One region of the Burkholderia stagnalis genome, then DNA from elsewhere that is predicted to be linked to it. Evidence: predicted binding sites of a transcription regulator. Region 1 holds the regulator's gene; the other holds the start of a gene.
The links. The regulator FliA, encoded in region 1, starts transcription of late flagellar genes. The targets are predictions, from matches to a motif close to CTAAAGTTTNNNNNNNNNNNGCCGNTA.
Positions count from the first base shown of each region.

Region 2: the regulator FliA is predicted to act here: its motif matches at 2,710-2,736, upstream of flgM (flagellar biosynthesis anti-sigma factor FlgM).

Region 1 is NZ_CP156685.1:266,041-271,810, reverse strand. It holds gene flhA (flagellar biosynthesis protein FlhA) at 1-1,333, shown strand, start outside; gene flhF (flagellar biosynthesis protein FlhF) at 1,330-3,036, shown strand; gene ABFO07_RS01355 (MinD/ParA family ATP-binding protein) at 3,029-3,844, shown strand; gene ABFO07_RS01350 (RNA polymerase sigma factor FliA) at 3,870-4,601, shown strand; S-adenosyl-L-homocysteine riboswitch at 4,678-4,796, shown strand; gene ahcY (adenosylhomocysteinase) at 4,829-5,770, shown strand, end outside.
Region 2 is NZ_CP156685.1:698,513-704,282, forward strand. It holds gene ABFO07_RS03325 (M24 family metallopeptidase) at 1-67, shown strand, start outside; gene ABFO07_RS03330 (SGNH/GDSL hydrolase family protein) at 352-1,713, opposite strand; gene ABFO07_RS03335 (flagella synthesis protein FlgN) at 1,825-2,265, opposite strand; gene flgM (flagellar biosynthesis anti-sigma factor FlgM) at 2,342-2,680, opposite strand; gene flgA (flagellar basal body P-ring formation chaperone FlgA) at 2,784-4,052, opposite strand; gene flgB (flagellar basal body rod protein FlgB) at 4,257-4,745, shown strand; gene flgC (flagellar basal body rod protein FlgC) at 4,794-5,219, shown strand; gene ABFO07_RS03360 (flagellar hook assembly protein FlgD) at 5,256-5,770, shown strand, end outside.

The sequences.
Region 1 (5,770 bases):
GTCGCTCGTGATCTCGACGGCGGCCGGCGTGATCGTGTCGCGGGTCGCGACCGACGAAGACATCGGCACGCAGATCACCGGCCAGCTGTTCACCAACCCGCGCGTGCTGACGATCACCGGCGTGATCATCGTGATCATGGGGCTGATCCCCGGCATGCCGCACTTCGCGTTCCTGCTGCTCGGCGGCGGCGCGATCTGGCTCGCGCGCACGCAGGCGCAGCGCGCGGCGGCCCGCAAGGCGGCCGGCGACGTCTCCGACATCGCGCCGCCCGCGGCGCTGTCGGCCGACAGCCACGAGGCGACCTGGGACGACGTGCAGCTGATCGACCCGCTCGGCCTCGAAGTCGGCTACCGGCTGATCCCGCTCGTCGACAAGAACAGCGACGGCGAGCTGCTCAAGCGGATCAAGAGCATCCGCAAGAAATTCGCGCAGGAAATCGGCTTCCTGCCGCCGGTGATCCATATCCGCGACAACCTCGAGCTGCGGCCGAACGCGTACCGGATCGCGCTGAAGGGCGTCGAGATCGGCGCCGGCGAGGTGTTCCCGGGCCAGTGGCTCGCGATCAACCCGGGCCAGGTGACGGCCGCGATGCCCGGCGTGCCGACCACCGACCCGGCGTTCGGGCTGCCGGCCGTGTGGATCGACGTCGCGATGCGCGAGCAGGCGCAGGTGTACGGCTACACGGTGGTCGACGCGAGCACGGTCGTCGCGACCCACCTGAACCACCTGGTCGTCCAGCACGCGGCCGAGCTGCTCGGCCGCCAGGAAGTGCAGGCGCTGATCGAGCGCACCGGCAAGGATTCGCCGTCGCTCGTCGAGGACCTCGTGCCGAAGACGATCTCGCTCACCACGCTGCAGAAGGTGCTGCAGAACCTGCTCGAGGAAGGCGTGCCGATCCGCGACATGCGCACGATCATCGAAGCCGTGTCCGAGCAGGCCGGCCGCCTCACCGACGCATACGACATCACCGCCGCGGTGCGCCTCGCGCTCGGCCGCGCGATCACGCAGCAGTGGTATCCGGGCGGCGGCGAGATGCAGGTGATGGGCCTCGACGCGAATCTCGAGCGCGTGCTGTCGCAGGCGCTCGCCACCGGCGCGAACCCGGGCCTCGAGCCGGGCCTCGCGCACGCGCTCCTGACCGGCACGCAGGAAGCGATGCTGCGTCAACAGAATCTCGGGCTGCCGCCCGTGCTGCTCGTGCAGCACGCGCTGCGCGCCATGCTGGCGCGCTTCCTGCGCCGCAGCCTGCCGCAATTGAAAGTGCTGTCGTACGCCGAAGTGCCGGACACACGCACGATCAAGGTCGTTAACGTCATCGGGGGTTCCGCTTGAACATTCGCAAATTCACCGGCGCGACGAGCCGCGACGCACTGCGTCTCGTGCGCGAGGCACTCGGCGCCGACGCCGTCGTGCTGTCGAACCGCACGCTCGATGACGGCAGCGTCGAAATCGTCGCGCTCGCCGATGCCGAACTGTCGGCGATCGCCCCGCCGGCTGCCGATGCGGCCGCGCTGCCCGGCGCGGCGTTGCGGGCCGGCGGCACGATGCCGGCGGCCAGGGCCGCCGCGGCGGCGCGTGCTTCGGCGATGAACCCGTATGCGACCGGCGACGGCGGCCTGCCGGACGTGTTCTCGTCGGTGTTCGGCGCGAGCGCCGACGCGGCAGACGCACCGGCGGCGCCGGCCGCGAGCGTGCCGGCTGCAGGATCGCCCGCCGAACCCGCCCCGTGGCTCGTCGAGCACGCGAAGCGCCTCACGCAGCAGCGCGACGCGCTGATCGCGCGCGCGCAGGCTGCGCCGGCGCAGGACAGCGCGATCCGCGCGCCGCACGACGCGGCCCGCACCGTGACGACGCCCGAATGGGCGCGCGACATCGTGCGCAACGTCGAGCGCAACGTCGCGCGCCGCCAGCCGGCCGACGAACCGGCGCCGCGCCGTATCGCCGACGCACCCGCCGCACCCGCCGCGAAGCCTGCGGAGCGCGCACGGCTGGCCGAGGACACGGCCGCGGCCGTGGCCGACGCGGTGAAGGCGCGCCTCGAGCGCATCGTCAACGACACGGTGATGAGCGAGCTCGGTTCGCTGCGCGGGATGATGGAGGAGCAGTTCGACGGCCTGATGTGGCAGGAGCGCCAGCGCCGCAGCCCCGTGCACGGCGCGCTGACGAAGCACCTGTTCGCGGCCGGCTTCTCCGCGCAGCTGGTGCGGATGATGGTCGACAACCTGCCGCAGGGCGAAGGCACGGAAACCTTCGAGCAGGCGTCCGAGTGGGCGCAGTCGGTGCTCGCGTCGAACCTGCCGGTGCTCGACAGCGAGGATGCGCTGATGGAGCGCGGCGGCGTGTTCGCGCTGATGGGCCCGACGGGCGTCGGCAAGACCACCACCACCGCGAAGCTCGCCGCGCGCTGCGTGATGCGCTTCGGCGCGAGCAAGGTCGCGCTGCTCACCACCGACAGCTACCGGATCGGCGGCCACGAGCAGCTGCGCATCTTCGGCAAGATCCTCGGCGTGCCGGTGCACGCGGTGAAGGACGGCGGCGACCTGCAGCTTGCGCTGTCCGAGCTGCGCAACAAGCACATCGTGCTGATCGATACGATCGGCATGAGCCAGCGCGACCGCGCGGTGTCCGACCAGATCGCGATGCTGCACGGCGCGAACACGCCGGTGCAGCGCCTGCTGCTGCTGAACGCGACGAGCCACGGCGACACGCTCAACGAGGTCGTGCAGGCGTACCGCAGCGCGGACGGCCAGCCGGCGCTCGCCGGCTGCATCCTCACCAAGCTCGACGAGGCGACCCATCTGGGCGGCGTGCTCGACACGGTGATCCGCTACAAGCTGCCCGTGCACTACGTGTCGACCGGCCAGAAGGTGCCGGAGAACCTGTACGTCGCGACCCGGAAATTCCTGATGAAGAGCGCGTTCTGCGTGCCGCGCGACGGCTCGCCCTTCGTGCCGCAGGACGAGGACATGCCCGCGCTGCTGTCCGCGCTGACCGCACGCTCGACCGCCGAGCTGCACGAGGTGCGCTTTGGATAAACCGATGATCGACCAGGCCGAAGGACTGCGGCGCCTGCTGGCCGGGCGCGCATCGAGGATCGTGGCGGTGGTGGGCGGGCCGACGGGGGTCGGCTGCACCGCGACGGTCGTGAACCTGGCCGCGGCGCTTGCCGCGCTGGGCAAGGACGTGCTCGTCGTCGACGAGCGCGCCGACGTGAATTCGGCCGCGGCGACGCTGGCCGGCGCGTGGCTGCGCGACGGCGAGCGCACGCGCGTCACCGCCGGGTTCGGCGTGTGCGCGGCGGCGACGCTCGCGCGCGCCGGCTACAGCGAAGCGCACCTGAGCGATTTCATCGACGGGCCGGCCGACATCGTGCTGATCGACGCGCAGCTCGACGCGGACGGCGGTTTCTCCGCGCTTGCGCGCGAGGCGCACGACGTGCTGATCGTCACGCGGGTGGCCGCGCAAGCGATCACCGAGGCCTACGCATGCATGAAGCGGCTGCATTTCGCGCACGCGGTCGCGCAGTTCCGCGTGCTGACCAACCACGTCGGCAGCCACGACGACGCGAAGACCGCGTTCGAGAACCTCGCGGGCGTCGCGAGCCGCTACCTGACCGTGTCGATCGCCGATGCGGGCTGCGTGAGCGCCGATCCGCTCGTCGAGCGCGCGCGCGACCTGGTGCGCACGGCAGTCGACGCGTTTCCGTCGTCGCCGGCCGCGCGCGATTACCGGCAGATCGCCGCCGACTTGCTGTACTGGCCGTTGCGCCCGCGGCCGGGCGCCGGACGGCACCGCGCGGGCGGCAGCCCGTCGTTCGAGGCAGGCGCGGCACACGCCGCGTGAGCGCCACCGGAAGGAGAGAGCCACGATGTATAACGCTCAAGGAAGGATTTCCCAGGCCGACGTGCTGTCGCAGTACGCGCCGCTCGTGCGCCGCCTGGGCCTGCAGCTCGTCGCGAAGATGCCGGCGAGCGTCGATCTCGACGATCTGATCCAGGCCGGCATGATCGGCCTGATGGACGCGGCCGGCCGCTACAAGGAAGACCAGGGCGCGCAGTTCGAGACCTACGCGACGCAGCGCATCCGCGGCGCGATGCTCGACGAGCTGCGCAGCAACGACTGGCTGCCGCGCAGCCTGCGCAAGACGTCGCGCGAGGTCGAGCACGCGGTGCACAAGGTCGAGCAGCAGCTCGGCCGCGCCGCGAGCGAGGCGGAGATCGCGCAGCACCTGAACATGCCGCTCGACGAATACCAGGGGATGCTGCAGGACCTGCACGGCAGCCAGCTCATCTACTACGAGGATTTCGACCGCGCGGCCGACGACGAGCCGTTCCTCGACCGCTACCGCGTCGATCACGCCGATCCGCTGTCGTCGCTGCTCGACGAGCATCTGCGCGAGGCGCTGATCGAGGCGATCGAGCGGCTGCCGGAGCGCGAGAAGCTGCTGATGTCGCTGTACTACGAGCGGGGCCTGAACCTGCGCGAGATCGGCGCGGTGCTCGAGGTCAGCGAGTCGCGCGTGTGCCAGCTGCACAGCCAGGCGGTCGCACGCCTGCGCGCGCGCCTGCGCGAGCAGGCGTGGGTCGGCACGGAGAACTGACCCCTTCATCGGCGCGCGTCGCACACGCGCGTGCCGGTCACGCAATTTTCATGGCGATTTGCTACAATCCCACCCGTTTTCCGAGGAGCGTTGCGACGGACCATCAGCGTCCGCCAGGCTCGGAAAGCTTCACCAAGCGGCAGGGCCCGTGCGCATCGCGCCGGCAAGCCGCTTCCTGAACGGCGCTCACGTCACCATTTTCTAAACTTTTTAGAAAGGAGGGCGTGATGAACGCCGTCATCGATTCCAAAGCTTCCAACGATTACCTCGTCGCCGACATGGCGCTTGCCGGCTGGGGCCGCAAGGAACTGAACATTGCCGAGACCGAAATGCCGGGCCTCGTGCAGATCCGCGACGAATACAAGGCGCAGCAGCCGCTGAAGGGCGCGCGCATTGCCGGCTCGCTGCACATGACGATCCAGACGGGCGTGCTGATCGAGACGCTGAAGGCGCTCGGCGCCGACGTGCGCTGGGCCTCGTGCAACATCTTCTCGACGCAGGACCACGCGGCTGCCGCGATCGTCGAAGCCGGCACGCCGGTGTTCGCGTTCAAGGGCGAGTCGCTCGACGAATACTGGGAGTTCTCGCACCGCATCTTCGAATGGCCGAACGGCGAGTTCGCGAACATGATCCTCGACGACGGCGGCGACGCGACGCTGCTGCTGATCCTCGGCTCGAAGGCCGAGAAGGACCGCTCGGTGATCGCCAAGCCGACCAACGAGGAAGAAGTCGCGCTGTACAAGTCGATCGCGAAGCACCTCGACATCGACGCGAACTGGTACTCGAAGCGCCTTGCGCACATCAAGGGCGTGACCGAGGAAACCACGACCGGCGTGCACCGCCTGTACCAGATGGAAAAGGACGGCCGCCTGCCGTTCCCGGCGTTCAACGTGAACGATTCGGTCACCAAGTCGAAGTTCGACAACCTGTACGGCTGCCGTGAGTCGCTCGTCGACGGCATCAAGCGCGCGACCGACGTGATGATCGCGGGCAAGGTCGCGGTCGTCGCGGGCTACGGTGACGTGGGCAAGGGCTGCGCGCAATCGCTGCGCGGCCTTGGCGCGACCGTGTGGGTCACGGAAATCGATCCGATCTGCGCGCTGCAGGCGGCGATGGAAGGCTACCGCGTCGTGACGATGGAATACGCGGCCGACAAGGCCGACATCTTC
Region 2 (5,770 bases), 430 kb from region 1:
CCTGCGCGACTACGAGCGGCTGTGCGCCGAGCGCGGCACGCAGGTGACGCCGTGCCCGCTGCTGTAGGCCGCGCGGGCATGAGGGCATGAGGGCCGGCGGGTGAGGCCGGCGGGGGCGCTACCTGCCGCCCCACGCCGATCCTCGCCCGTCGCTCGTCGCCCGCCGCCCGCCGCCCGCCGCCCGTCGCCCGTCGCCCGTCGCTCGTCGCTCGTCGCTCGTCGACTGCCGCTCGTCGCTCGTCGCTCGTCGACTGCCGCTCGTCGACCGTCGCCCGTCGCTCGCCGCTCGCCGCTCGCCGCTCGCCGCTCGCCGCTCGCCGCTCGCCGCCCGCCGCCCGCCGCCCGCCGCGATCAGTTCAGCAGCCGCGCCCGCACGAACGGCACGACCTGCTCCGCGAGCCACGCATGCGTGCGGGTGGTCGGGTGCAGCGTGTCCCAGAACACGAAGCGGGCCGGGTCGCGGCAATCCGCGCGCGGCGTCTGCGCGACCATGTAGGTGACCGACGACGGCTTCGGAATGTCGAGGCACGAGCGCGCCGAATCGTCGAAGCCGTATTTGGCCGGGTGGCTCAGCAGGTCGTCGAACAGCGCGTACGCGTCGAACACCTCGAGCCGCAGCGTCGCGCCGTAGCGTGCGCGCAGCGCGGCGGCCGCGTCGGCGAGGCGCCTGTTGTAGTCCTTCACCTGCGCGGCCACGCTCGCCGTGTCGCTGCGCGTCGCGAACACCGGCGCGCGCGACACGTCCGGCAGCGTCACCAGCATGATCCGCGTCGCGCCGGCCGCGGCGAGCCTGTCGAGGCTGTCGCGCACCGCGTTCGCCGCCTGCTCGGGCGTGCGGTTGTAGTTCACGAGGTCGTTGCCGCCCGCGAACACCGCGAACAGCGTGTTGCCGGGCCGGTAGTCGGGGGCGCGCTCCATGTATTCGCGCCACGAGTCGATCTGCTGCACGAGGCCCGGCACGACGAGGTACTGGTCGGTCGCCGCGCCGCCGATCGCCCAGTTGTAGAACGGCAGCCGCAGCGCGTTCGCGAGATATTCCGGCCACACGGGCCCGTTGCTGAAGCGCCCCGCGTGCCAGCTCGTGCCGTTCGGCAGCTTCCACTGGCTCGCATTGAACATGTTCTGGGTGTCCGACAGGCTGTCGCCGAACACGATCAGCTTGTTCACGCGCGCGTCCTGCTGTGCGGCGTCGATCGTCCAGACGGTGTAGTTGAACGACAGCGCGTTGTTGGCCGCGACCGCCTGCGTGAGATCGGCCTTGATGCCTTTCGCGGCCAGCGTCTTGCGGCACACGTCGGCGAGCGTGTCCTGCGACGTCGTGCTGTAGAACATGTTCTTCCACTGCGTGACGCCATCGGCCCACCAGTAGCCGGGCACCCGGTACCAGTCGCCGCTGCCCGCATCGCGCGCCCATTCATAGGTCGCGGCCGGCTTCAGCGGATCCGCGTCGATCCGGTACCAGCAGCGCAGGTACGTGTAGGTGCCGGCGCCGCGGCGCGCCGCGCGCAGCGATGCGGCGGCTCCGCCCGGCGGCGAGGCCGGCGCGACATCGGGGCCGGACGGCGACAGCGACATGTCGCCCGTCGGGGTCGGCAGCGGCGCGGGGGCGGCGGCCATTGAGTGCGTGGCGGAGAACGTCAGGACGGCGCCCAGCGCCGCGGCTGCGGCCAGACGGGATGACAACGCATTGAGCGCAAGACGGGAATGATGCATGGAGCCCTCCGATTGTTGTGATTGGCGACCCAGCGCGGGTGCGCTGAGTGTATCGGAGGACGTTCGCGCCGGGCTCGGGCCCGGTCTGTCGAAGTATTCTGAAGCCGGCGCTCAGCGCACCAGGGACGACACGCGCCCGTCGGGCCCGTAGAAGCCGACCGCCGCGGGCGCGGAGCGCAGCACCGCGAGCGCGCGTTCGTTGTAATCCATCCGGATCCGGATCAGCATGCCGTTGTTCGCATTGGCCTGGCGGGCCCGTTCGGCGGCCTGCTGCAGCAATTGCCAGCGGCCGGACAGGCGCGCGTCGCGCTCGGCCGCCTGGTCCATGCCCTTCTTGCCGCCGGGGAAGCCGAGCGCGCCCAGCTGGGTGTCGCGCGTGCGTTCGAGCTGCGCGAGGCGGTCGATCAGTTCGGTCTTCTTTTCGATGATGTCCGGCAGCATCGCGAGCGGCTGGGGCGTCGTCAGCGCCTTTTCTTCATACGCGAGCAGCGACGCGAACGCCTCGACCGTCGCGTGTTCGTCGTTGACCGTGGCCAGCAGCTCGTCTCTCATCGCCATTCGCTCATCAGGCCGCCGCGCGGACGGGCCGCACGCCGGCAAACCGGGGTGGCCGGCCTTGCGGGCCGGATCAGCTGCCCTGCGGGCGCTGCTGCTGCAGCAGCTCGCGGGCGGTATTCAGTACGCCGTCGGCGATCTTGCTCGCGTCGATCGTCAGGGTGCCGTCGTTCAGCGCGTCCTTGATCGACTGGACGAGGCCCGTGTCGATGTCGGTGCTGCCGAACGCCGACAGCGTGCGCAGCTGGCCCGACAAACCCGACAGGTTCACGGTCGCATCGCCGCCGCGCGCGCCTGCGGCGCCTGCTTGCGGGGCGGCCGTCGCGGGCGCGTCTTGCTGCGGGCGGCCCGCGCCGTTGCCGGTCGCGGCCGGGGCGCGGGTGTTCGGGTTGGGCGTCGGATCGATTTTCACGATGGTGTTCCTGTGCGGTTTGACCCAGATAACGGCAAGGCGGGGCCAAACTTTAGCATCCCCGGCCCCGGTCAATCCGCTTGAGAATCAGAAACTTGTCGTGTCAGAGCGGAATTTCCACCGTTCCGGCGTCCTTGACGATCGCCGTGACGATCTGTCCGGCCGCCAACCGCACCCGCACCGACTGGCCCGGCGCCGCGTTCGCGAGCGCGCTGCCTTCGGCCGAGATCGTGAAACCCGGCCCGGCCGCGACGACCCGCACGGTCTGGCCGGCCGACACCGATGCCGCGCTCTTCAGCATGTCCTGGCGCAGCGGCAGCCCGGCCGCGACGCGCGCGAGCGCGGTCGCGCCGATCGCCTGCGACGGATCGGTGATCACGGCCTGCGGCAGCACGGTGAGGTCGCCGTCGCGCGCGACCAGGTCGGCCGCCGTCAGCGGCTCGCCCGGCGCGATCTGCCGCGCGGCGACGTAATAGGTGGCCTGCACGACGACCTTCGCCTGCAGGTAGACCGTCCACGGCCGCTCGCCCGCGCAGCGCACGCCGACCGTGGTGCGGCCCCACAGGCGCGCGCCGGTCGGCAGGAACGGTTCGAGCGTGGTGCACGCGGCGAGCCCGCGCGGCAGCGACGGCGACACGGTCGCGGTCGTCTTGCCTGGCAGGCCGGCGATCTGCTGCTGAAGGAAGGCGAGCGCCGTGCGCTGGATCGCATCGGGATCCTGCTGGCCGGGCAGCGTCGCGGGGGCCGGCACGGCCGGGCTGGCGCGCAGCGCCGGCTGCCGGGGCGCGAGCGCCGGGCGCAGGGGCGCGCGCGGATCGGGTGCGCCGGACTGGGCGGCCGTGCCCGCGACGACGGTTACGATCCGGCCCGGATCGCCGGCAGCCATGGCCGGCCGGGCCGAGCGGGCGGCGCCATAGGCGGGGGCGGGGTTGCCGGCCGGCGGCGCGGCGATGCGCGGGGTGGCAGGCGCGGGGGCCGGTGCGGCCGGCAGGACCGTGACGGTGCGCGGCTCGAACGCCGACGCGCCGGCCGGCTGCCCGGCCGCGATCGTCGCGGCGTTTGTGGCGTTTGCGGCGTTGATGCCGGGCACCACCGTGACGACGCCCGCCGGTTGCGCGCCGACGCCCGTCGCGCGCACCGCCTGGGCCATCTCCGGCGCCATGCCTGCCTGCGCGGGCCCCGCCGTCCGCCCGGCGCTCGCCGCGCCGGCGGCCGAGAGCGCGGTCTCGGCCGTCTCGCCGCGCCCGGGAATCACGATCATCCCGTCGTCCGCCGCGTGCGCGGCGCCGAGCCACAGCGCCGCGGCGAGCGCGAACGCGCGCCGCATGCGCGGCCGCCGTCCGTTGTCGCTGCGAAGTGCGCTGCCGGTCATCGCCGTGTCCTCGATCCGTTGTTCCGGATTGCATTCTAGGGAGCGGGGCCGCCGCGCAAACGATGAATAGAGGGGGCCTTTGCCGCGTTATTCGTCCGATTGCCGGTTGCGTGCGCCGCCTACCATGCGTGTCATGGAAAAAAGCCTCTTTGGCCGCCGCGCGGCGAAAGAGCGGTGCAGCGCTTGAAACGGAGAGACGCACAGATGCTGGACAAACTCGATGCCGAATTCGCGTTCGGCCGCCAGGCGCTCGACGTGCGCGCCTATCGGCAGGAACTGCTGTCGTCGAACATCGCGAACGCCGACACGCCGGGCTACCAGGCCCGCGACGTCAATTTCTCGTCGACGCTCGCGCGCTCGCTGAAGCAGGCAGGCGGCGGCCTTGCGCCGAGCAACGCGGCGCCGCTCGCGATGGCGCAGCCGGCCGGCGTGACGAGCGGCATGACGATGGCGTCGACCGCGGCGGGCCACATGGCCGGCACCGTGCAGCTGATTCCGACCGGCGGGCCGTCCGACAACTACGGCCGGGCGCAATACCGCCAGCCGACGCAGCCCGCGCTCGACGGCAACACGGTCGAGCTCGACGTCGAGCGCGTGCAGTTCGCGGACAACGCGCTGCACTACGAGAGCGGCATGACCGTGATGACCCAGCAGATCAAGGCGATGATCGCCGCGATCACGTCGAATTCGTGATCGCGCGCCGCCTGTAACCGAACCGCAAGTCCGCAATAAGGAGCCTCCATGCCCTCGTTGATGAACATCTTCGGCGTCGCCGGCTCGGCGCTGTCCGCGCAGTCGCAGCGCCTGAACGTGACGGCCTCGAACCTCGCGAACGCCGACAGCGCGACCGGCCCCGACGGCAAGCCGTACAAGGCGAAGCAGGTCGTGTTCGCGGCCGATCCGCAGGGCCGCGCGCGCACCGCGTCCGGCCAGGGCGTGGGCGGCGTGCGCGTGGCGAAGGTGATCGACGATCCGTCGCCGATGAAGTCGACCTACGATCCGGCGAACCCGGCCGCCGACGCGAACGGCTACGTGCAGATGCCGAACGTCGACCCGGTGCAGGAAATGGTGAACATGATCTCGGCGTCGCGCTCGTACCAGGCCAACGTCGAGACGCTGAACACCGCGAAGCAGCTGATGCTGAAGACCCTGACGATCGGCACCTGAGCCGCGTCTCCACTCATCCGACAGAAGGCCTGACGAATGGCATCCTCCTCCACGACGATCGGCGGCAACGGCACGTCCATGTCGACCCTGCCGACCGACACGATGAACACGCAGAACACGTCGACGAACGGCACGTCGGCCACGGGCACGTCGACGGGCAGCACGCTGTCGACCACGTCGGCGAGCGACCTGCAGACGACGTTCCTGAAGCTGCTCGTCACGCAGCTGCAGAACCAGGACCCGACGAGCCCCGTCGACAGCTCGCAGATGACCTCGCAGCTCGCGCAGATCAACACGGTGAGCGGCATCGCGCAGCTCAACACGTCGCTGACGTCGCTGTCCACGCAGCTCACGGCCGGCCAGCAGACGCAGGCGGCGCTCCTGATCGGCACCAACGTGCTCGCGCCGGGCAACGGCGTCGCGGTGAAGGGCGGCGCGGCGTCGCCGTTCGGCGTGTCGCTCACGAAGGACGTGTCGAACCTGACGATCACCGTGAAGAACGACGCGGGCGTCGTCGTCAACACGATCGAGGCGGGCAAGCAGTCGGCCGG